DNA from 2 places in the Heyndrickxia sp. FSL W8-0423 genome. Region 1 is predicted to be linked to the other one. Evidence: riboswitches for the same ligand, from Rfam matches in the RefSeq annotation. Region 1 holds a riboswitch; the other holds the start of a gene.
What was found. A riboswitch is a leader RNA that binds a small molecule or an ion and turns the genes downstream of it on or off. The one in region 1 is predicted to bind FMN.
Positions count from the first base shown of each region.

Region 2: it holds a riboswitch for FMN, as region 1 does, so the genes downstream of both, ribD (bifunctional diaminohydroxyphosphoribosylaminopyrimidine deaminase/5-amino-6-(5-phosphoribosylamino)uracil reductase RibD) here and MKY81_RS16780 (ECF transporter S component) in region 1, are expected to answer to the same signal.

Region 1 covers NZ_JBBPBE010000001.1:3,276,093-3,288,917, reverse strand. Annotated here, with positions in the region: gene MKY81_RS16830 (D-alanyl-D-alanine carboxypeptidase family protein) at 1-152, shown strand, start outside; gene MKY81_RS16825 (nucleoside recognition domain-containing protein) at 145-738, shown strand; gene MKY81_RS16820 (spore maturation protein) at 740-1,270, shown strand; gene MKY81_RS16815 (pseudouridine synthase) at 1,392-2,126, shown strand; gene resA (thiol-disulfide oxidoreductase ResA) at 2,225-2,758, shown strand; gene resB (cytochrome c biogenesis protein ResB) at 2,771-4,396, shown strand; gene ccsB (c-type cytochrome biogenesis protein CcsB) at 4,415-5,623, shown strand; gene MKY81_RS16795 (response regulator) at 5,723-6,439, shown strand; gene MKY81_RS16790 (ATP-binding protein) at 6,436-8,211, shown strand; gene MKY81_RS16785 (peptidoglycan DD-metalloendopeptidase family protein) at 8,484-9,326, shown strand; FMN riboswitch at 9,417-9,562, shown strand; gene MKY81_RS16780 (ECF transporter S component) at 9,782-10,354, shown strand; gene MKY81_RS16775 (ferredoxin) at 10,391-10,642, opposite strand; gene MKY81_RS16770 (helix-turn-helix domain-containing protein) at 10,860-11,912, shown strand; gene MKY81_RS16765 (RecQ family ATP-dependent DNA helicase) at 11,915-12,825, shown strand, end outside.
Region 2 covers NZ_JBBPBE010000001.1:2,083,900-2,096,724, forward strand. Annotated here, with positions in the region: gene MKY81_RS10555 (DUF3221 domain-containing protein) at 1-184, shown strand, start outside; gene yhbH (sporulation protein YhbH) at 933-2,099, shown strand; gene MKY81_RS10565 (glycerate kinase) at 2,637-3,773, shown strand; FMN riboswitch at 3,830-3,977, shown strand; gene ribD (bifunctional diaminohydroxyphosphoribosylaminopyrimidine deaminase/5-amino-6-(5-phosphoribosylamino)uracil reductase RibD) at 4,195-5,277, shown strand; gene ribE (riboflavin synthase) at 5,293-5,952, shown strand; partial or broken gene ribB (3,4-dihydroxy-2-butanone-4-phosphate synthase) at 5,965-6,573, shown strand; gene ribH (6,7-dimethyl-8-ribityllumazine synthase) at 6,608-7,075, shown strand; gene MKY81_RS10590 (hypothetical protein) at 7,244-8,032, shown strand; gene MKY81_RS10595 (hypothetical protein) at 8,039-8,497, shown strand; gene MKY81_RS10600 (PAS domain S-box protein) at 9,082-10,902, shown strand; gene MKY81_RS10605 (polysaccharide deacetylase family protein) at 11,047-11,940, shown strand; partial or broken gene MKY81_RS10610 (response regulator transcription factor) at 12,031-12,441, shown strand.

The DNA of each region.
Region 1 (12,825 bases):
TAGTTGGAAAAGCAGTCGTTTATAAGGGGAACGAAGAAATTAAATCGGTACCCATTTATTATAAGCATGAGAATGTAGAAAAAAAGAAAGGATGGTTCGGGTACTTTATTCAATTATTTTCGATCCATTTAGGTGTAAAAGAGAATGGTTAATTATATTTGGATTGGTATGACATTAATCGGTTTGGTTTTCGCGGCTATTAATGGAAAAATGAAAGATGTTAATGAAGCTATTTTTCAATCAGCAAATGAAGCGGTTACCCTTTGTATAGGGTTGATAAGTATACTTGTATTCTGGCTGGGAATTATGAGAATTGCCCAAGATTCAGGACTTTTGGATAAATTCTCGCGTTTATTTCGTCCGATCATTAAACGACTCTTTCCCGAAGTCCCCGAAAATCATCCTGCAATGGGGTATATATTATCTAACATCATTGCTAATATGTTCGGACTTGGCAATGCTGCTACACCGTTAGGAATAAAGGCGATGGAGCAATTGAAGGAGTTAAATGGCGGAAGACCTGTTGCAAGTCGATCGATGATTACATTTCTGGCATTAAATACATCCGGGCTTACGTTAATACCAACAACTGTTATTGCAATCCGAATGAATTATCATTCGGCATCACCAACTGAAATTGTTGGACCAACATTATTGGCTACGACAATAGCGACCATTGCTGCTATTTTGATAGACCGCTACTATTACTATAAAAGAACCCGCAATGGGGTGAAATAATATGTATATACTGTCAATTGTATCAATTTGGATCATTCCTATTCTAATTGGTTTTATATTAATATATAGCGTCATGAAAAAAACTCCTGCATATGAGAGTTTTGTAGATGGTGGGAAAGAAGGAATAAAGATAGCTGTATCGATTATTCCATTTCTTGTCGGAATGTTAGTTGCAATTACTGTATTCCGAGCTTCTGGTGCATTAGACTTTTTTGTCCAATTGCTTAGACCTGTTTTAGATTTCTTAGGAGTCCCATCAGAAATTGTCCCTTTAGCATTAATCCGTCCAATATCAGGAAATGCGGCATTAGGAATTATGAGTGATATCCTTAAAGTACATGGACCAGATACTTTTATCGGAAAATTAGCATCAACTATACAAGGGAGTACAGATACGACTTTATATGTATTAACCGTTTATTTTGGTGCAGTTGGTATTAAAAAAATGGGAGATGCGTTAAAAGTCGGCCTATTAGCTGATTTAGTTGGAATAGGTGCAGCAATCATCATCATAACTTGGATGTTTGGATAAAAAGCCAAATATCCAAGTTTTTTTATGTCTATGGTATAACTCATTTCTTTGCTTTTTCTATTTGATATGTAATAATTCATAAAGAATATGCTTTGAAAAAATAAATGAGGTGGAAAATAGAATGGAACGTCTTCAAAAGGTTATTGCACAAGCAGGGATTGCCTCTCGGCGGAAGTCAGAAGAATTAATTGCAGAAGGAAAAGTGAAAGTTAACGGAAAAATAGTACGTGAGCTCGGTACGAAAGTTTCTGTCAATGATAAAGTAGAAGTTAATGAAATTCCACTTGAAAGAGAAGAAAAAAAATATATTTTAATGTACAAGCCAAGAGGAGTTATCTCTGCAGTAAAAGATGATAAAGGTAGAAAAGTGGTCATCGATTTCCTTCCAGAAATAAAACAACGTGTTTATCCTATCGGACGTTTAGATTACGATACTTCAGGATTATTACTATTAACAAATGATGGTGAGTTTGCAAATTTGCTTATGCATCCACGATACGAAATTAACAAAACATATGTGGCAAAAATTAAAGGAATCCCAACTAGACAATCATTAAAACTATTAGAAAAAGGTGTTAAATTAGAGGATGGTATAACAGCTCCCGCCAAGGCGAAATTACTATCCGCTGATAAAAAAACACAAAAATCTATCGTAGAATTAACGATCCATGAAGGGAAAAATCGCCAAGTCCGCAGAATGTTCGAAGCAATCGGGCATCCGGTTCAAAAGCTAAAGCGCGAACGTTACGCATTTTTAAATTTACACAGCTTAAATGCGGGGGAAAGCCGAGAACTAACTCCACATGAGGTTAAACAACTTAGAGCACTAGCGGAAACAGGAACAGGACTGCAATAAAGGTTCACATAACCTTCAAATTATGCTAATTAGCATGTTTTGGGGGAATGATATAATAGTAATTATAATGTGACGAATTTTCGATTGGAGGTTGCGAAATGTCACAAAAGAAAAAACAAAGATTAATCATTAGAACAGTCATTTTACTTGTATTAATCTCTGCTGTTGCTTACACTTTATATGCAAATCTAACGAAAGATAGTCGTGGAGAAATAAAAGTGGGAGATAAGGCACCGGATTTTGTTTTACAAGATATGTCTGGAACGAAACATAGATTATCAGACTACCGCGGAAAAGGAATATTTTTAAATTTTTGGGGCACATGGTGTGGTCCGTGTAAGGAAGAAATGCCTTATATGGTTGACTTATATAAAGACTTTAAAAAACAAGGAGTCGAGATTTTAGCCGTAAATGTTGGAGAATCTAACTACCTGGTAAATAAGTTTATTAAAGAGTATGGGCTGAATTTTCCTGTATTAATGGATAAAGGCAGGGACGTTCAATATGCATACGGAATTGATCCTATTCCAACTTCCTTTTTTATTGATTCCAGCGGTAAAGTAAAGCAAATTGTAGTTAAAACAATGACTAAAAAAGAAATTCAACACTTAATGGAGAGTATTAAACCTTAAGGAGTTTTATGTATGAAGGAAATAAAATGTGAGTGTGGTCACGTAAACCCAATTGGTACCATACTTTGTGAATCTTGCGGGAGAGCCTTAACTGAAGAAGCAAAACGAGATAAACTTCATGATATGCGTTATGAAGGTAGTGCTCGTCGTTCTCAAACATATAATAAAACAATTATTGATAAAATCTGGAACTTTTTTTCATCTGTAAAAGTTGGAGTTTGGTTAATTGTCATTACATTAATAGCTAGTGCTATTGGGACCATTCTTCCGCAAAAAGAATACATACAGCAAAATATCCCGCCCGAACAATATTATAAAGAAGAGTACGGATGGGTTGGACAACTATGGTACAACTTAGGTTTCCAAGATCTTTATAGTTCTTGGTGGTACTTGCTTTTAATTGCTAGTATTGGGATATCATTAGTTATCTGTAGTCTCGATCGTTTTATCCCGCTCCATCGTGCTTTAAAAAATCAAAAAGTATCTCGACATGAAGGATTTTTAAAGCGTCAACGACTGTTTTCTCGGTCTAATATTGAAGTATCAGATGAAGTGTTTGATTCAATCAAACAAAAATTGAAATCCAAAAGATACAAAATCCGCGAAGAAAATGGGAATATTTTAGCAGAAAAAGGGCGATTCTCGAGATGGGGACCGTACGTTAATCATATCGGTCTAATCATATTTCTTATCGGGGGAATGCTTCGATTTGTTCCCGGTATGTATGTCGACGAAACTTTATCGATTCGTGAAGGAGAAAAAAAGGTTATTCCAGGTACCCATTCACAATATGTACTTGAGAATAAAAAATTCATTTTAGAAAAATACGACAATAAGAAAGATAAAGAAACATTTAATCAAGCAATTAGTCGGGTTGGAAATGTAGCAAAAAATTTCCAATCAAATGTTACATTATATAAACGGGTAGATGGCGGAATAGCTGGAGAATCCGATAAACTAAAAAAAGTGAAAGATTTTTCGATCAAAGTGAATAAACCGTTAAAAATGGATCATTATGCACTTTATCAAATGTCTTACCAATTAGATGAATTAAAAGCAATGTCATTTGAATTACAAAATAAAGCCAATGGAAAATCAATGGGAAATCTTAAAGTGGATTTATTTGATCCGAAAGATGTTTATGATTTGAAAAATGGGTATAAAGTAGAGTTAATAGGATATTATCCTGATTTTTCAGGTTTTGCTAAAAATGGTGAACCACAAACAAAAACATCTGTACCTAATAATCCGGCATTTTTGTTTAGAATGTATTCACCTGAACATCCGAAAGGTGAAGTGAGTTTTGTCGCAATTAAACAAAATGTTGAGCCGTTGGGAGAAAACGACTATAAAATGGCGTTCAAATCAATTGATACGAGAAATATTTCAGTGTTAACGGTCCGTAAAGATTTGACGTTATGGATACTTGCTTTAGGTGGTTTAATCTTTATGATCGGTGTCATCCAAGGGATGTATTGGAATCATCGAAGAATTTGGTTACAACGTGTCAATGGAGAAGTATTGATTGCGGCACATACAAATAAAAACTGGTTTGGAATAAAGAATGAAATTAAATATGCACTGAAAGATACAAATATTCCAGAACCGATTGATCAACAAGAAAAGAAAAAAGAGTAACATTAAGGAGGGGCGATTTTGTCTGACTTAGTTAACGTGAGCAGTAACTTTCTATATGCTGCATTTATACTTTATTTAATTGGTACTTTCTTTTTCGGTGGTGCCATTCGCCAAAAAAAAATACATGGAAATGAAGATAAACCTAATCGATGGGGAAACATTGCCATTTTCGTCGCCATTATCGGTTTTATTTCTCAATTAGTCTATTTCATTTTACGGTGGATTGCATCGGGTCATGCACCTGTAAGTAATATGTTCGAATTTGTTACATTCTTTGGGATGATGCTCGTCGCTGCATTTATCATTATTTATTTTATTTATAAAACACCTGTACTAGGTTTGTTCGCTTTACCAATTGCATTGCTTATCATTGCATTCGCTAGTATGTTCCCAGGTGAATTAAATCCGCTTGTTCCTTCTCTGAAAAGCCATTGGCTTTATATACATGTGACGACAGTCGCTGCCGGGGAAGCGATTTTGGCAATTAGCTTTGCTGCTGGCTTAATTTACTTAGTAAAAGCAATTGATCAAACTAAACGGAGCGCTCGTACAGTTTGGTTAGAAATTGTTATGTTTGCCTTAATTGCTGTACTAGGCTTCGTTGTATGTTCAACAATCTTTTCGGCAATGGATTACAAAGCTTCCTTTAATTGGGTTGATAAAAAGGGAGTTGCAAAGGTTAATGAGGACGGAATGGTCTATCATATGCCAGCATTAGTAGGTCCTCATAAAGGTGAATTGCAAACAGCAGATCGATTTGAACCGTTGTTCCATGTTCCAGCGATTATTAATGCCTTAAAGTTAAATACAGTAATCTGGTCACTAATTACTGGTATTATCATCTACTTGTTAATTAGGCTTATTTTTAGAAAACGAATCGGTGCGATATTACAGCCAATTACGAAAAACTTAAAATTGGACTTTGTAGATGAAATTAGTTATCGTTCGGTCATTATTGGGTTTCCGGTTTTTACACTCGGCGGTCTAATATTTGCAATGATTTGGGCACAAATTGCTTGGAGCCGTCCTTGGGGATGGGATCCGAAAGAAGTTTGGGCACTTGTTACATGGCTTTTCTATGCAGCGTTTCTGCATTTACGTTTATCAAAAGGCTGGCACGGTGAAAAGTCCGCGTGGTTAGCAGTTGTTGGTTTTGCGATTATTATGTTTAACCTTGTTGCAGTAAACTTAGTTATCGCAGGATTACACTCCTATGCTTCTAATTGATTTTGGCTAGTTTGAGTAATAAAATAAAGTAAGGATGACAACTTAAAGCCTTCACATTCGTGAAGGCTTTTTCACAAAAATATAAAGGGGAAAATATATATGGATTATGAAGCAAAAATATTAGTTGTTGACGACGAAGATCGTATTCGTAGATTATTGAAAATGTATCTAGAACGGGAAAATTATTATATTGAAGAAGCAGGTGACGGTGAGTCAGCTTTACAAATGGCACTGGAACATGATTATGACTGCATCCTATTAGATTTAATGATGCCCGGAAAAAGTGGGATAGAGGTTTGTAAAGAACTAAGAGAGAAGAAGGCAACACCTGTAATTATGCTTACAGCTAAAGGTGAAGAAGCTAATCGTGTGGAAGGCTTTGAAGTTGGAACAGATGACTACATCGTAAAGCCTTTTAGCCCAAGAGAGGTCGTACTCCGCGTAAAAGCATTATTAAGAAGATCATCGACTACTAGCTTTTTGAATACGGATACAAAAACAAAAGATATGATTGTCTATAATCATTTAACGATTGATAATGACGCCCACCGTGTGAGTGCAGATGGTAAAGAAGTTAATTTAACACCTAAAGAATATGAACTATTATACTTCTTAGCCAAATCACCGGATAAAGTTTTTGATCGGGAACATTTATTAAAAGAAGTGTGGCATTATGAATTTTTTGGTGACTTAAGGACTGTGGATACACATGTAAAACGCCTACGGGAAAAATTAAACCGTGTATCCGAACAAGCAGCTAAAATGATAGTTACCGTATGGGGAGTTGGTTATAAATTTGAGGTCACCTCAGAATGAGGTTATGGAAAAGCGTTGTCGGAAAACTCTGGTTAACTATATTAGTATTAGTCTCTTTTGTTTTATTTATTTTGACCATACTATTACTGGAGTTTTTCGAGAATTATCATGTGCAGCAAATTAAAGATAATCTAACATATACTGCACAAAAAGTAGCAAATATCGTTGAGACTCATGCGGGAGATGATATCGGCAAAGAACTTGCATTAGAATTTGTTGATAAATCAACAAAAGTAATGATTGCCTATGATAAGGATAACGTTTATTATTCCCCCAATATTCATAAAAACGATAAAATATCACCAATAACCATTTTAGAGGATCCAACATTTACTAGTGTTTATAATAAAGGGCAGACGAAGATTAAAGAATTTTCAGCCCCGAAAAATAAATCTAATAATAGGTATGAAAATGTAATTGTGGCATCCGCTCCTTTACATATTCGACAAGGTGAAACTGGAGCAATATTTATTTATCGCTCTTTAGATGTGTTGCAGGAAACCACTAATCAAACAACGAAATTAATTTTATTAGCGGCAGGTATTGCAATTATTTTAACTACTGGATTTGCTTTCTTTTTATCCACTCGAATTGCTGCTCCATTAAGAAAAATGCGTGAAGCAGTTTTTGAAATAACAAAAGGAAAATTTGATAAAAAAGTTCCAATTCTTACCCATGACGAAATTGGAGAGCTTGCAACTGCCTTTAATCAAATGGGAAAACAATTAAAATTTAATATGAATGCATTAAATCAGGAAAAGGAACAACTATCAAGTATTTTAAGTAGTATGGCCGATGGGGTGCTTACTTTTAATCGTGATGGTACGATATTAATAACGAATCCACCGGCAGAACGATTTCTTCAACAGTGGTATAAGGAACAAGGTGAAAATGGCGACTTCTTACCGCCAGAAGATTTGCTTCTCCAAAAAGTGCTTGAAACAGAAATGGAGAAAACAGATGAACTGACAATACAAGGAAGGACGTACGTTGTCATTGTCGGTCCCTTATATAACCAAGATAGTGTTCGTGGAGCGGTTGCTGTTATACGAGATATGACGGAGGAACGTAAGCTCGATAAACTGAGGGATGATTTCATTGCTAATGTTTCACATGAATTGCGGACTCCAATTGCGATGCTTCAAGGATATAGTGAGGCAATCATCGATGATATAGCTGCTTCTGAAGATGAGAAGAAAGAGTTTGCGAAAATTATTTATGATGAAACGTTACGAATTGGAAGATTAGTTAATGAATTATTAGATTTAGCAAGAATGGAAGCCGGCCATATTTCTCTATATAGAGATGAAGTCGAGATTCAACCATTTATTGAAAGGGTAACGAATAAATTTTACGGTTTAGCAAGAGAGAAGCATGTCAATTTATCTTGTGAAGTGAACTCGGCTACAGAAACAGTTTTTATTGATCCGGATAGAATTGAACAGGTTTTAACAAATCTTATCGATAATGCCATTCGTCATACATCATTAAATGGTTATGTAAAAGTCAAATTAATTGATAGTACTAACGGGATCGAAATAATGGTAGAGGATAATGGGTCCGGAATTCCCGAAGAAGATCTGCCATTCGTCTTTGAACGATTTTATAAAGCGGATAAAGCAAGGACAAGAGGTAAATCCGGAACCGGATTAGGGCTAGCAATTGCGAAAAACATTGTGGAAGCGCATGACGGGAAAATCTCTGTTAAAAGCATAGTAGGACAAGGTACGACATTTTCCTTCTTTATACCTAAAAATGTGAAACAAGCATGATGAATGCTGACGAGAAATCTTGTTTCATGAGAAACATTTACTGCATAATTGATAGCAAAAGCGCAAAATATTGCGCTTTTTTTTGTTCTTTTGTATAAAATTTCCCAATTAGCATAAAATAAGTTTTGCTCTAGCAAACTTAATATTGGCATTTTATTCTAGCTTCATTTCAATTGCATTACGTTTTAATTTCAAAAAGTGGGCTAGGTTCTAAAAAAAAACAAGCAGTCATATTAGTTTTTAGCAAGAGTTTTTATTTGAGGAGGAAAAATATGCTTGACTTTTTAAAAAGAATACTTATTGTAGCTTTAATGGCAATTTGTGTAGGTTTAATTCTAATTGGCGGAAGAGCCGAAGCGGCTGAAAATAGTATAAATAAAGAAACAAATGAATGGACTTTCCCGGCAAAAGGTGAAATATCCGACGTATTCGATTCGCGTGGTGGTATACATAAAGGTTTGGATATTGCGGGAAAATATAAATCCGGTGTTTATGCAGTTGCAGATGGTAAAGTGGTTCGTTCTTACTATTCAGGGTCATATGGAAATGTTATTTTTATTCACCACGATAACGGATATGAGACAGTTTATGCCCATTTGAATAAACGAATTGTAAATGAAGGCCAAAAGGTAAAAAAAGGAGAAAAAATCGGTTTGATGGGTAATACCGGGCAATCGACAGGGATACATCTCCACTTTGAAGTACATAAAGGTAAATGGAAAATTCATAAGGAAAATGCGATTGATCCTTTTTTAGTATTTGGTAAAGGGGAAATAGGTCAATATGTTTTTGCTTTAAATCATGATCCATATGGCGTAGTTAATGTATCTGGAAAATTAACGGTAAGTGAAACAAAGACAAATAATGCGGCTAGAGCATTTATTGAAAAAAATATAGAAAAACCTAAACAAGTATCGAAATCAAGACAAGAAAAATATGAAGTAGGCAATAAGTTGAAAAACGAGAAAGTATATGTCGTCAAGTCAGGGGATACATTGAGTAAAATTTCCCGATTCTATCATGTTTCAATCCAACAACTAAAATCATGGAATGAGTTAGAAAATATTGATCTCATCCATCCAAAACAAAAAATCATAATAAAAGCAAATAAATAACAATGGAAAGAATATAAAACATTGAAATCAAAACAAATCGCTTCACAAAATAATGTATTTAAGATATAATTTACATGTAAAAATAATATGATTCGTCTTCGGGGCAGGGTGAAATTCCCGACCGGCGGTAATGAAGCTTTTTTAACATGCTTATTAGCCCGCGAGCCTAGAAATTTTGGGCAGGATTTGGTGAGATTCCAAAGCCGACAGTACAGTCTGGATGGGAGAAGATGGAGGTGCCGGTATTCATAAATGCAGGCTTGAATAGTTATGTTCAAAATACTTTTGAAGCTGTTCAAAAGTAAAATTTGAATTTATTCAAAAATTGCATTTTTGAATATTATTTGAGCATGCCATTAATTCTCCCTCAAGGTAATTTCCTTGGGGGTTTATTTATTGTATGCTTAAGGCCACTTTCTTCTGACATGAGATGAATCTCAAAAGGAGAGAGAGAGTTGAGAAAATTACGTTTAAAGGAATTTGTTGGTGTTGCCATGTTGAGTAGTGTGGCATATGTTCTAATGTTCATTAAGTTTCCTGTACTGCCAGTCTATTCATATCTAACCGTTGATTTTAGCGATATACCCGCATTAATTGCAGCACTCATTTTTGGACCTATCGGAGCAATAATAGTTGAAGTGATAAAAAATTTATTAGATTACTTAACCCATATTAGTGATGTAGGAATTCCAATCGGGAATGTAGCTAATCTTATCGCTGGACTCTTATTCGTACTTCCAACTTATTTTGTTTACAATCGTATGAAAACAAAAATAGGAATGACATTTGCTCTAATTATCGGAACCATTATCATGGCTGTTTTAATGAGTGTGCTCAATTACATCATTATTCTTCCTGCTTACTTAGCATTGTTGCATATTGATGTTGGAAATGTAAAGGATTATATCGTGGCTGGTATATTGCCATTTAATCTTATAAAAGGGGCATTAGTTACGATCATATTTATGCTTATATTTGCAAAAATGCAAAAGTGGATCAATAAACAAGCCCAGATTAATAATATATAAAAAAGAGCAAGTGCATTATTACATGCACTTGCTTTTTTAGTCTTCAAATTTTAAAGGATTTCCATCAAAAGGCTCGTCCGCTACTTTTATAGAGTCAGTAGGACAGCCTTCGAAAGCATCAATCATATCATCCTCTAAAATATCGGGGATTTCTACTACACCTTTATTTTCGTCTAAAATGACATAAGCGATACCTTCATCGTCGTAGTCATAAATATCCGGTGCCGCAGCTCCACAAGCACCACAAGCAATACATGTATCTTGATCAACAATTGTATATTTTGGCATATATGTGACCTCCTAATAATCTATATCATTCATTAACCTTTAAAATGACCATTACATCCTTCATTATAATAAAACTCATTACAGTACTTTTCAATAGATAAGGATTAAAATAAAGTTTTTAATTTTTTATGCGTCTCATTTGTAAGCAATAATATTAACAATAATCAACACTTTCATGATAAAATTAGACATAAAAAGACAAAAGGGGTAAAAACAAATGACGTTTTTACAAGCCTTAATATTACTGATGTTAAAAAAATTAAATGGATCACGAACAGTATTTTCGATTTATCATTTGTTAAAAGGGAAAAAATCATCTCAAACTATTCAGGATGCTCACTTATTTAGAATCGGACAGTTTTTTCAATTCTTTCCCCCTTTAAAAAGAAGAACATTTGATGCTGCCGTTCAAGATCTTAAAATAAAGGGTCTAATTAGAGAAACGGAACTGAATAAATATACTGTAACACCCGATGGAGAAAAAGAACTGAACACTTATTTTAACCATCGACCAATTCCACAATATTTTAATGGGCTAAAATACCAAGATATCGCTATCGTTTTCTGGAAGCGGCTAAATTTATTAATACAAGTTTTATCAAATGCTATTTATAATAAAAAAAAGTATTACCCAATTCAAAGTGATGTAGAGGTTCAAAGGTGGGTTAAGTCATTCCTGAAAAGTCAAAAAAGCGACAAAGAACACCAAGCAAAACAGCTTTATCAGGAATTAACTTCCATCTTTTCTAATAACCCGCCCGAAGATCCTTTGCTTTTTATCATTCGTTTAACTGGCCAAAATCAAATTGGAATGACGATGGATCAAGCAGCAGAGCATTTCTCCCTAGATAAATATGATTATTGGTTTCGTTATTTGTTATTAATTCACTATATAATAGATACTTGTATAAATGATAAAAAGCAATATCCGATATTGTATACGTTATTGTCAGATAAATATCGCAATATACCACTTACAAATTCCACATACGAAACATTTTTATTAATAAACAAAGGTTATAATGTCTCTGAAGTTGCAAAGAAAAGAAAGTTAAAGGAAAGTACGATTCAAGACCATATCGTAGAAATTGTTTTAAACAATTCTGATTTTGATATTTCACCGTACTTGAATAAAGAATTAGAGCAAAAAATTATAAACGTTTCCGAGAGAATTTCACCCAAAAAACTGAAACCAATTAAGGAAACAGTCGGAGAAGTTACATATTTCCAAATTCGATTAGCTCTCGCAAAACAAGGGGAATGGGAATGAAAATAAATTTATATGACCATTTAAATAAACGGTTTGGCTATGATATGTTTCGGATTGGACAAGAAGAGGTCATTACTTCGGTTTTGGAAGGAAAGCAAACATTAGCTGTTCTGCCTACCGGAACAGGAAAATCATTATGTTATCAACTTCCTGGTTATTTGCTTAAAGGTATTGTTATTATTGTCTCCCCCTTACTTTCACTAATGCAAGATCAAGTTGAACAGTTAAAAATAAACGGAGAAAAAAGAGTTACCGCATTAAATTCTTTTTTAGAACCGAAGGAACGAAGACAAATTATTCATTCACTACAAAATTATCGATTTATATACACTTCTCCTGAAATGTTAACGAATAACGAAGTATTACAAAAACTAAAGCAAATGGATATTTCGCTTTTTGTCGTAGATGAGGCCCACTGTATCTCGCAATGGGGCCCTGATTTCAGACCAGATTATTTAAGTTTGAGTACGATACGATCCGAGCTGAAAAATCCAACTACCCTTGCATTGACTGCTACAGCTACGGAAGATGTTAGAGCCGATATAATAAAACATTTAAATTTAGACGATGTAAATCAATTAATATATTCTGTTGACCGTCCGAATATTGTACTAGTTGTAGAAGAAACGACCAATTATAATGATAAAGTTAAAAAGTTACTACAATTTGTAAAACAACTGCAAAAGCCGGGAATCATTTATTTTTCTAGCAAACGGTTAACAGAAGAAATGGCCGCTTTACTAAGAAATAATGGAATTGCTCAAACGGCTGCCTACCATGGGGGAATGGATAGAGAACAAAGAATATTAATTCAACAACAATTTTTACATAATCAATTACAAGTCATTTGTGCAACAAGTGCATTCGGGATGGGCGTTAATAAAGAAAATATTCGTTTTGTTATCCATTTTCA
Region 2 (12,825 bases), 1.2 Mb from region 1:
TAACATAGATGGTTTTAATCTTAAGCAACTAAGAGAGGAATATTTAAACGTAATAAAGCTAAATATAATAAATAAGGATGAAATCAATTCAGGAGATAAAGTAAAAGTATGGTACGACTATATACGTGAGTCTTATCCTCCTAAAACTAATGTTTTAAAATATGATAAGTTAATAAACAAATAAATGTAAGCTTTCCTTACTCATGAAATGAACTTGGAAATAAAGATTCATTTTTTTGTCAGCAATATTAAAGGAAATTCCCCAAATTCATTTTTTGTTGTTATTAACTTGGAATAATTATGTTATAATGAGGAATATATAATAAAGACGAGATGCTGTGAGAACATCTCGCCTAGTAACCAATCCAAAGTGGTCGGTTGCTCCTAAATTTTAATATTTCTTTTTAGAAGACCTCCCGATTCTTTTGGACGAAGTGCGGGTGGTTTTCTTTTTGCGTTCATTAGTGGATATTATGCTGAATATTATAACAATTGTCTGAGTGACAAGTGTCTTAACTGCTTCCACTAGTACGGCAATTAGAATATCCATATCGGTCACCTCCCTTCTCTTGAAGATAAAAGAGAAAGGGTTAGGGCAACCTCCCACCCGGCTAGTTACATAACATAATTTTAACATGAAATTTGGTGAAAGTTATTTGATTTTCTGAAAAGTTACTATAATATAATCATCGTTTATGAGGGGCTAGATTCAATAGCTTCTTTTTTTAGTAAAAATAATTAATCATAGCTCGTCCAACCTAAATAGACAATTACCTTATTATAATAATTTTTTGTAAATAATCTTAACTTTTTGCATAGGATAAAGTAATCCATAATTTTTTTATGCATTCCTTAAATACACAGCCAAAATATTGTATGCAAATAAGGGAAATATGGTGAAAGTTTTCTAAAAAATGTAGGAGGGGAATATTATGACTGATTCAGAGCACAAGCAGTTTGTTATCTCAAGTGAAGATTGGTCCCTCCACCGTAAAGGACATGATGATCAAAAACGACATCAAGAAAAGGTACAGGAAGCGATTCGTAATAATTTGCCTGACCTTATAACAGAAGAAAGCATCATCATGTCAGATGGCCGTGATGTGGTCAAAATTCCGATTCGATCATTGGATGAATACAAAATACGCTATAATTATGATAAGAATAAGCATGTCGGTCAGGGGGACGGCGAAAGTCAGGTGGGTGATGTTGTCGCACGCGATGGCGCTCCACAAAAAGGACCAGGAAAAGGTGATGGAGCGGGCGATCAGCCGGGAGAAGATTATTATGAAGCAGAAGTATCGTTAATGGAGCTTGAAGAGGCATTATTTAAACAATTAGAATTACCGAATTTACAACGAAAAGAGCAAGATTTAAATACGGTTGAAGATATCGAATTTAATGATATCCGCAAAACCGGATTAATGGGCAATATTGATAAAAAAAGAACGATGATGACAGCATTCAAACGAAATGCGATCAGTGGAAAACCAAGTTTTCATCCAATCGTCCAAGAAGATTTAAAATTTAGAACGTGGAATGAAATTCAAAAGCCCGAATCTAAGGCTGTCGTTCTCGCAATGATGGACACGAGTGGTTCCATGGGCGTCTGGGAAAAATATATGACCCGCAGCTTCTTTTTCTGGATGACCCGCTTCTTACGGACAAAATATGAAACAGTCGATATCGAATTCATCGCCCACCATACGGAAGCAAAAGTTGTTTCAGAAGAAGACTTCTTTTCCAAAGGTGAAAGTGGTGGAACGATCTGCTCCTCAGCTTACCGAAAAGCAATCAGTTTAATCGATGAAAAATACGAACCATCTCGCTACAATATTTATCCATTCCACTTCTCAGACGGAGATAATCTTACCTCCGACAATCCGCGCTGTGTCAAACTAGTCGAAGAGCTAATGAAAGTATCAAATATGTTTGGATACGGGGAAGTCAACCAATACAATCGCCATTCTACGCTTATGTCTGCTTATAAAAATATCAAAAACGAAAAATTCAGGTATTTTATTTTAAAGCAAAAAGCAGACGTCTTTCATGCGATGAAGAGCTTTTTTAAACAGGAAGAAGAAAAGGTGTTTAGTTAAAAAAATGTAAAGCCCTTCTCAGTGAGAGGGCTTATTTTTATTGTAGGAATCATAACATTAACAATATTTTATGAAAAATGTACCTCATGCAATGTTCATAAGGTAAATGATTAACAAAATAAAAGGAAGAAGTGCTTCATAAAGCGAATATGAGGTACATGATTAACAAAATAAAAGGAAGAAGTACCTCATGAAGCGAATATGAGGCACATGAATAACAAAGTTAAAAGAAGAAGTACCTCATGAAGCGAATATGAGGCACATGATTAACAAAATAAAAAGAAGAAGTACTTCATAAAGCATTTATGAGGTACATGATCAACAAAATTAAAAGAAGAAGTGCCTCAAGGAGCATTCAAGAAGAACATAATTAACAGAATAAACGGAATGATGTACCTCATAGATAAAAGAGGAACCATTTATATGTTGTTACATAGAAAAAATCACCCCTATATTCAAATTGCTGTAAACTAAATTTATTCACACCAAATCATTGTAGGGAAGAATATAATAAAAAATAAAATCGGAGTGACCAAATTGAAAATTATCATTGCACCTGATTCATTTAAAGAGAGTTTATCCGCTTTAGAAGCGGCAAATGCGATTGAAGAAGGATTTTCTGCTGTTATACCGGATGCTGAATATATTAAACTTCCAATGGCAGATGGGGGAGAAGGAACGGTTCAATCGCTCGTTGATGCGACAAATGGAAAAATCATAGAGAAGGTTGTTACTGGTCCGCTTGGGTTACCTGTTCAAGGATTTTTCGGTCTTCTAGGCAATGGAAAAACCGCCGTAATCGAAATGTCAGCAGCTTCAGGTATTCACCACGTTCCTTTAGACAAACGCAATCCACTACTAACAACAACCTATGGAACGGGTGAACTTATTGTAGAAGCACTTAATTTCGGTGCCAAAGAAATTATCATGGGTCTTGGCGGGAGTGCAACAAATGATGGAGGCGCAGGGATGGCTCAAGCACTTGGAGCAAAACTTCTCAATAATCAAAAGGAACAAATTAGCTTTGGCGGCGCCGCCCTCTCAGATTTAAAAACAATTGATATTTCGCAAGTGGATTCAAGATTATCAAATGTCCAATTTATTGTAGCGTGTGATGTGGATAACCCGTTAACAGGAGAAAACGGTGCATCTGCTATTTTTGGACCACAAAAAGGTGCAACACAAGAGATGGTCAATCGTTTAGACAAAAGCTTACTGCATTTTGCAAATATCATAAAAAAAGAGCTCCATAAAAACGTTGATAGAGTTCCGGGTGCAGGTGCGGCGGGTGGAATGGGAGCTGGCATGTTAGCCTTTTTCAATGCCGAATTAAAACGGGGAATCGATATTATCACTCAAACATTGAAACTAGAAACCCATCTCGAAGGGGCGGAACTCGTCATTACTGGCGAAGGGAAAATAGATGGACAAACCATCTTTGGCAAGACACCAATCGGGGTTGCAAAACTAGCAAAAAAGAAGGGAATTCCAGTAATCGGAATCGCGGGATATATTGAAGACAAAAATGGGAGAGTAAGAGAAGAAGGAATCGACGCCTTATTTTCAATTGTCCCAGGTGCTACATCACTCGAAGATGCCATGACAAATGCTTATGAATATCTGAAAAATTGTTCTGAAAATATCGCTAGAGTCATCGACATGTTCAAAAAATAAAAATTCTTCTATTTGCTTATTTATTTTTTTTCTGTATAATTGTCACTAAAATAAATACTATCCTTCGGGGCAGGGTGAAATTCCCTACCGGCGGTGATGAAGCTGCAATGCTTCTTAGTCCGTGACCCGGTTAACAATTGTTAAACGGTGGATCTGGTGAAACTCCGGAGCCGACAGTTAAAGTCTGGATGGGAGAAGGAAAAAATAAAAAGTATTGGTAAGATGGCTATCTCTACCTTTCTTTCTTATTGTGTAAAAAAATGGTTTGATGAAATATCATACCTTTTTTAACTATACATAAATTTGGAAAGGAAAAGTCTATTCTTCACCTTTATTTCCTATACCCAAAAACACGTAACCCCTGAAGAAGTTCATTCTTTAGGGGTTTTTTATTTTCTATTTTAAGTAAGGAGCTTATAAAATGAATGACCAATACTACATGCAACTAGCCATCGATATTGCAAAAAGTACGAAAGGTCAAACCACTCCTAATCCAGCCGTCGGGGCAGTGATTGTAAAAAACAACCAAGTAGTTGGGATCGGTGCACATGTCAAAGCAGGGGATTCACATGCTGAAGTACATGCCATTCAAATGGCCAAAGGGAGAACGAAAGACGCAACGATGTATGTCACCCTTGAACCTTGCAGCCATTTTGGAAAAACCCCTCCATGTTCAAAGCTATTGATTGAATCGGGGATAAAAAGAGTAGTGATTGCAACAAAAGATCCAAATCCGAAAGTGGCCGGAGAAGGAATCGAGACGATGAAAGCAGCTGGAATAAATGTAGAGGTCGGTTTACTCGAAAAAGAAGCCACCCAACTGAATCAAGTATTCTTTCATTTCATCCGAACGGGTTTGCCTTTTGTCACTTTGAAATCGGCAACAAGTCTAGATGGGAAAACAGCAACAAAAACTGGGAGGAGTAAATGGATTACAAGTCAGGAGGCAAGAGAGGATGTCCATTATTTCCGGCATATTCATGATGCGATTCTAGTAGGGGTCAATACGATTATTAAAGATAATCCAAGTTTAACAACAAGATTAAACGGTGGCGGGAAAAATCCTGTAAGAATTATCCTTGATACCCATCTTCGAACCCCTATCGATGCAAAAGTAATGGAGCAACAGGATGAGGAAACATGGATTGTTACAAGCATGCATGTGGACGAGAAAAGAAAAGTTACTTATCAAAACAAAGGTGTTCAAATCATTAACATGCAAACACCAACGATAGAAATAAAGCCTATGCTAAAACTTTTAGCAGAAAAAGGGATATGCTCTATTTTTGTCGAGGGTGGAGCAGAAGTACATGGCAGCTTTTTAAAGGAAAGGGCATTTCAACAAATGATAACTTATATTGCACCAAAACTAATTGGAGGAAAAACTGCCCCTACTTCGTTTGGTGGAGAAGGAATCAAAGAAATAGAGGATGCCATGAATGTTGATATTACCGACGTTAAAATGATTGGAAAAGATATTCGAATTACAGCAACTCCCATGTAAAGGTGGTGAATGAAGATGTTTACCGGAATTATCGAAGAAATTGGTCGTGTGAAAAATATCAAACAATCGGCTCAATCAATCGAATTAACAATTCATGCTAACAAAATAATGAAGGATATGCACAATGGAGACAGTATTTCCGTTAATGGAGTATGTTTGACGGTTACCTCATTTTCCAACGATGAGTTTCATTTAGATGTCATGCCTGAAACAATAAAATCTACTAGTTTAATAGAACTAAAAAATGGATCAAAAGTAAATCTTGAACGAGCAATGTCTTCGCAAGGTAGATTTGGCGGCCATTTCGTTTCAGGGCATGTGGAAGGAGTTGGAACGATAAAGAACATAAAAAACGTTTCCAATGCCCGATATTATGAAATCAAAGCAGATGCCGAGATCATCAAATACACGATTTTAAAAGGATCCGTTGCAATTGACGGAACTAGTTTGACGGTTTTTGAAGTGAGCGATTCTACTTTTACAATTTCATTAATCCCTCATACGCTATCTGAAACGATTCTAAGTGAGAAAGGAGTAGGAGACCTAGTAAATATCGAATGCGATATGCTTGGAAAATATATTGAGCATTTCGTTCATTCTCGATTTTCGGATACGCAAGAAGAAAATAAAACAGCAATAACCTATGACATGTTACAAAAAAATGGCTTTGCATAAGGAGTGATGGATATGTTTGATTCAATAGAAGAAGCAATACATGAATTAAAGGCAGGAAATGTAATCATCGTTTGTGATGATGAAAATCGAGAAAACGAAGGTGATTTTATCGCTTTAGCTGACAAAGCCACACCTGCTGTCATTAATTTCATGATTACATACGGAAAAGGTCTCGTCTGTGTTCCGTTAGAAGAAAAAATTGCAAAAAGTCTACGATTAAATCCAATGACTGAAGAAAATACCGATCCATTTGGAACAGCTTTTACGATTAGTATTGACCATATTTCAACCACGACAGGTATATCAGCAATGGAACGCTCAATGACGATTCAGTCGTTAGTGAATGGAAAAGCGATGCCATCTGATTTCAAACGACCAGGTCACGTATTCCCACTAATCGCAAAAGACGGCGGTGTATTAAAAAGAGCAGGACATACTGAAGCCGCAGTAGACTTAGCGAAACTAGCCGGGGCGTCGCCTGCAGGAGTCATCTGTGAAGTGATTAAAGAAGATGGAACGATGGCAAGAGTCAATGATTTGCGTATGATAGCGGATCAATTTCAGCTGAAAATGATTACGATTCAAGACTTAATCAATTATCGGAAAGAAATCGAAAGAGTAGGAAGTATTATCTAATTATAGGGAGGCTTTTAAAATGGGAACAATTTTTGAAGGAAATTTAGTAGGATCAGGATTGAAAATTGGAATTGTCGTAGGTAGATTTAATGAATTTATTACGAATAAGCTGCTAAGCGGTTCAATTGACGCACTTAAACGACATGGTGTAAATGAAGACGATGTGGATGTTGCGTGGGTTCCGGGTGCATTTGAAATCCCATTAGTTGCACAGAAATTAGCGAAAACGGACAAGTATGACGCGGTAATCACATTAGGAACGGTTATTAGGGGATCTACACCACATTTTGATTATGTATGTAATGAAGCGGCAAAAGGAGTAGCAGCTATTTCATTAAATACAGGAATTCCAGTCATTTTCGGGATATTAACAACTGATTCCATTGAGCAAGCAATTGAAAGAGCAGGTACAAAAGCAGGAAATAAAGGCTGGGATGCTGCAGTATCCGCGATTGAAATGGCGAATTTAGTTAAAATTGTAGAATAGGTGATTGTAATGATGAAAACTTCCTAAGTATAACTTGGGGAGTTTTTTCATCTGCTATAGTTCTAGAGTTAAAAAAGTTAGGGTGGCGGTAAATTTTACACAGGTAATAAACAAACTAATATGTGGAAAACTATGATGAAATAAATATTTTTTATAAAGGTGGATTTAGTGAACAACTATACGAATGACAACACCGCCAGAAGATATAAAGCCCATGTTAGTATTTTAGGGACAACTCAACTGCATTTAAGAAATCCTTATATTATTGCTTGGTGGTCAGCAGCATTCCCTGGATTCGGGCATTTGCTTTTATCTAAATATCTTAGAGGGTATGCATTATTTATTTGGGAAGTTATCGTCAATATTAACGCGCATGTTAATGCTTCAATGATTTATTCCTTTCAGGGGAATATCAGTATGGCAAAAGAGGTATTAGACACAAGGTGGCTTCTTATGTATATTCCCGTTTATCTTTTTGCTATTTGGGACAGTTATCGGATAACAGTAGATATGAACAGAGTTTATGTGTTAGCCGAGCGAGAGGAACATCGTTATAATTCTTATTCGATAGGTGCATTAGAGATTAACTATCTGGATAAGCGAAATCCAGTTGTTGCTGTGATGTGGTCTTTGTTTATCCCTGGTTTAGGACAGCTCTATATTCATAGAATTTTAACTGCTTTCTTTGTCATTATATGGTTAGTTATTTTTTATTATTGTTCGCATATTCAAGAAGCTGTTGTGTTTTTGTTTTTAGGTAAAGTAAAAGAAGCAACCGCGGTGTTAAATCCTGAATGGCTCCTTTTTATTCCTTCACACTATGGGTTTGCTATTTATGATTCTTATATGAATACAGTTGAGAATAATAAACTTTTTGATAAAGACTTAAGAAATCATTTAACCGAGAATTATCAATCGAAGGGTTTCCAAATACTAAAAGGACAAAAAGTGAAGTGAATCATTTTGCAGGTATTTTCCACATTTGAAACAACTGGATTTTTAGAAATGGCCATTTCAACCTTAGAAAAGAAAGGGATCCAAAAAGAAAACATATTTGCTGTTTCACTGGATAATCGGGCAGAAGATCGTAAAATTTTTGATACGTTGCATCGCTCAGATGGAACATCACTTATCGATATAGGGATGGGGCTTGCCACAGCTTTATCAGTTATTGGAGCAAGTATAGGATTTAAATTAGCATGGGGTCCAATATATTGGGGCCTGATAGGTGCATTTGTTGGGTTTGTAATCGGCTTTGCTATTCGGCTTTTTATCGAATTGGTTGTAAAGAAAAATAAAAGAGTTTTAAAAGGCAAACATTCTGAAATAATTTTAATTGTTGATTGTGAAGAAACACAAGCGGAATTTATTGAGGATGTACTTTGGAGTCATTTTGCAATTGGTGTAGCAAAAATAAAATGATGAATCAATTTGGTTGAACTTATATAAAACAAAAGATTGTGAAGTACCATTAGTCGAAAGATCATGCTAAATTAGCAAATAAAAATAATTAGGCTATTAAATAAGATCAACGAAACCAACTGTACTAATTAGAATAGAACAGTTGGTTTTTTTAGCAAGTAAAATACCGATAATTGTTCAACACATCTTTATGCCCCCCTTACCTAAGTCGTATTGTGAAGAGTACCCATAATATATGAAACGTTAAACCAAGGAGATATCTAGGAATTCATGATATTATTTCAATATAGGAGAAAAGTTCAGCAATGCAAAAAGAAATAAAGAGCAGGTACTATTTTATGATAATATTGGTTACAAGTAAGAAAAGCGGAAACGCCTTGATCAGCCCCCCCTCGATCTGGAAATTGCACGATACTTTGTAAGACTGTTGACATGAAAATTTATACTTTTCTTTTAAAAAAGATTATTTAAGATAAGAATCCTCAAAGCATGTAAGCCAAGGTGGGGCAGTTCCTATCTTGGCTTTTATTTATACATAAAAAAGGAAAGGAACTGGTAGAGAGATGAACAGTCCCGTAGAAGTAATGAAAAGTAAAAAGAGGAATGTATTAGAGAAATATGTAAATGATTTCAGAAAGGAAAAATTATTTACATCAAACGTTGACGCTATTTTAATATTAGATTTAAGCGGTCTTTCTGTGGAAATGAATTCATCTTTCGAACGATTAACAGGTTATACAAATGAAGAGTTAAAAAAAATAACCTTTCAATCTCTTATTCAAATGGAAGATTTGGATAATTATTTGAATTACTTCTATAAATCAGTACTTGGGCAATATCATCATTTTGATTGTAAAATAAAAAATAAATTCGGTGAGATTACAGATTTAAATGTTATGAATATCCCCATAGCCGTTGAAGGACAAATTGTTGGAATACAAATGATTGCAAAAGACATCACACATTTAAATAAAAAAAAGGAAGAGATCAGAAAGATTGAAGATTTCCATAGAGTAATGTCAGAAAATGTGATGGATATCATGTTAACGACCAATATAATGGGAAACATTTTTTACATATCCCCTTCTTGTCAAACTATACTCGGATATCAATCTGATGAATTAGTGGGAAAACATCTTTCGATTTTGATACATAAGGATGATAAGGAAAAAGCTTTTTGCGATCGCGAAAAATTAATAACAAACCTTGAGTGCAATAGGGGAACTTATCGTTTTCTAAGAAAGGATGGCAGTTATGCCTGGGTAGAGTCAATTTGTAAACCAGTCATGGACCGTGATACACAAAACATTTCGGAAGTAGTGAGTGTCATTCGGGATATTACTGAGCATGTGAAGGCTGAAGAAGAGCTATGCACTTGGAGAAAGGCATATCGGGATATAGTCGAAAAATCCCCGGATGCAATAGTAATGGCGAAAAATGATAAAATTCTTTTTATTAACGAAATGGGAATAAATTTATTAAAAGCTAACCATGCAAAGGATGTAATTCAAAAATCAATACTGGATTTTATTCCTACAGGCTATCATACGAAAGCAAAAGAAAGAATGATGTTGATTTCTAAAGGGGAAACAACGAATTTTTCGGAGTACGAAATTATCCGAATGGATGGATCGACTTTTACAGCCGAAATAAAAAGTATTCCGACATTCTTTCAAAATGAACCGGCAATCCATGTGATCATTCGAGATATTACCGAACGTAAAAAAACTCAAGAACTTTTACACAACTCGGAAAAGCTAACGATTGCCGGACAGCTTGCTGCTGGGATTGCACACGAAGTTCGTAACCCATTGACGGCTATAAAAGGATTTCTCCAACTAATGGAAGCACAAATAAATAACAAAACTTATTTCAGCATCATACAGTCAGAAATGGACAGAATCGAACTTATTCTTAGTGAACTGTTGATTCTTGCAAAACCTCAAGATTTAAAATTTGAACGAGAAAATTTAAATTCTTTAATTGAGGAGGTCAAAACGTTAATTGACACACAGGCAATAATTAATAATGTCCAAATCTATATTGTTAATGAATATCAAGATCTAGTAGTGAGATGTGATAGAAATCAGCTAAAACAAGTGTTCATTAATTTCTTGAAAAACGCAATTGAAGCTATGCCAGAAGGCGGACTTGTTACGATTGAAATGAAAAAACTAGGTGAGAATAAGTTGAAGATATTCTTTAAAGATACAGGTATTGGTATTCCACAGTCTATTTTTAAACGAATAGGTGAACCATTCTTTACAACTAAAGAAAATGGAACAGGATTGGGGATCATGATTTCAAAGCAAATCATTGAAAACCATAATGGTACCGTTCATTTTTGGAGTGATAAGAAGGGAACGATGATTGAAGTGATATTACCTATAGATAATAAACAATAAGAGAATAAGAGCCTTGTTAGAACGGAGAGCTCACCTACGGAAGTTTTTTTATCCGCATAAAATTGTAACTTCTTTGTCACCCTTTGTAGGAAATATGTCTTATACTTAAATTATATTAATCATTTTAGGTGGTAGGGCGGACAAATGAAAATGCGGAGGCTTAATAGAAGAGGAAAAATTACATTATTTAGTTTAATTGTAATCATTGCCTCTATTACGGTAGGGTTTCAATTTCATAAAAAACAACTTACAGAACAAACGGCTGTTGTTGCAGCGATGGCGAAAGAAAACGTCAATAAAACGAAAAAAAGCCATGAAGAAAAAAATACTGGAACATCAAAGGATAAAAAAAGCGTAGAAAAACATCAAACTTCTGAAAAAAAAGAAAAAACATCGTCCAAAATATATAAAAAGCCTTCTATTCCAATTGTAAAACCTTCCGAGGAAAAAGTAATTTACTTAACATTTGATGACGGTCCTTCTAATAGAATAGAAGATTTAATGAATACATTGGAAAAATATAAGGCAGATGCTACATTCTTTTGGTTAGAGCCTAATATAAAAAGATTTTCAAAAGAGGCAAAGGATGCGGTAAAACGGGGATTTTCCATTGGACTTCATGGAGTCACCCATGATGCGAAGAAAATTTATGCATCAAGTCATTCAGTTGTAAATGAAATGGATACAGCCAATCATACACTCAAAGAAATAACTGGTAAGTCTACTAGACTAATAAGAACTCCATATGGGAGCTATCCATATATGACGCCAAAATATAAAGCGGCGGTAGATAACGCAGGATTTATATTGTGGGACTGGAATGTGGATAGTATGGACTGGAAATTTAAGAATGGTCGTTATATAAACGAGGTTATTCAACAAGTCGAAAATTTAGAAAGCAAAAACATAACCCCAGTCATTTTACTCCATGATCGGGCAGAAACGATTAACAGTCTTCCAAAACTATTAAATTATTTTAAAAAGAATGGATATACATTTAAAAAAATTAAGCAAAACATTATACCAATTCAGTTTTAAAACAATCATTGTACAATGCCTCCATGTTTGTGGGGGTTTTCTTATTATTTTATAATAACAATAGAATGAATTGAAAAGGAGGTTTATTGGATGTCCTCGATTCTTTTGTTAGAAGATGAAATGTCGATTAGAAGTTTTATTAGTTTAAATTTAAAAAAGGCAAATTTAACCGTATATGAAGCAGAAACTGGAGAAGAAGCGTTAGAAATATTTCATGCACATCCCGATATCGATATCGCACTTCTAGATGTCATGCTTCCCGGGATCGATGGGTTTGAGGTGTGCAAAGAAATTCGAAAAAAGAATCAACGAATTGGAATCATTATGCTAACAGCGAAAGCACAGGAAGATGATAAAGTAATAGGTCTTGATACCGGTGCAGATGATTATATAACGAAGCCATTCAGTATGAAAGAATTAGAGGCGAGAATCAGTTCTTTACTTAGAAGAATAAAAGCAATAGAAACTGTACCTAAACAAAATGTCATCTCCATTCCTCCTCGTATAATAAGTTTTAGAAATTGCTTTTATTGTTCTTTGATAACTAAATAATTAAGATATTGCTATCTATGATGGAGGCAATGCTGCTCTCTCTTTATATTCATAAATAGCACAACCCGAATTGCTTGGATACTGGGGGATATCCCTGGATAATAGACATTGGAATGGATCCAACTGGGAATATGCTGTTTCCTCCTGTAGTTCGACTACGATTAAAGACTGTGACCCAGACAATGGTTGTACTGCAAACACACAAGCTGTATCGGTGTATTTCTATACCAATGTTAGTGGACATTGGGGCAGCTTTTAGAGACGCACCTTTTGAATACTCATACGCGAGGCTGTTGCCAGACCATTGTTTCTAGGGATATCCCGCAGTATCCA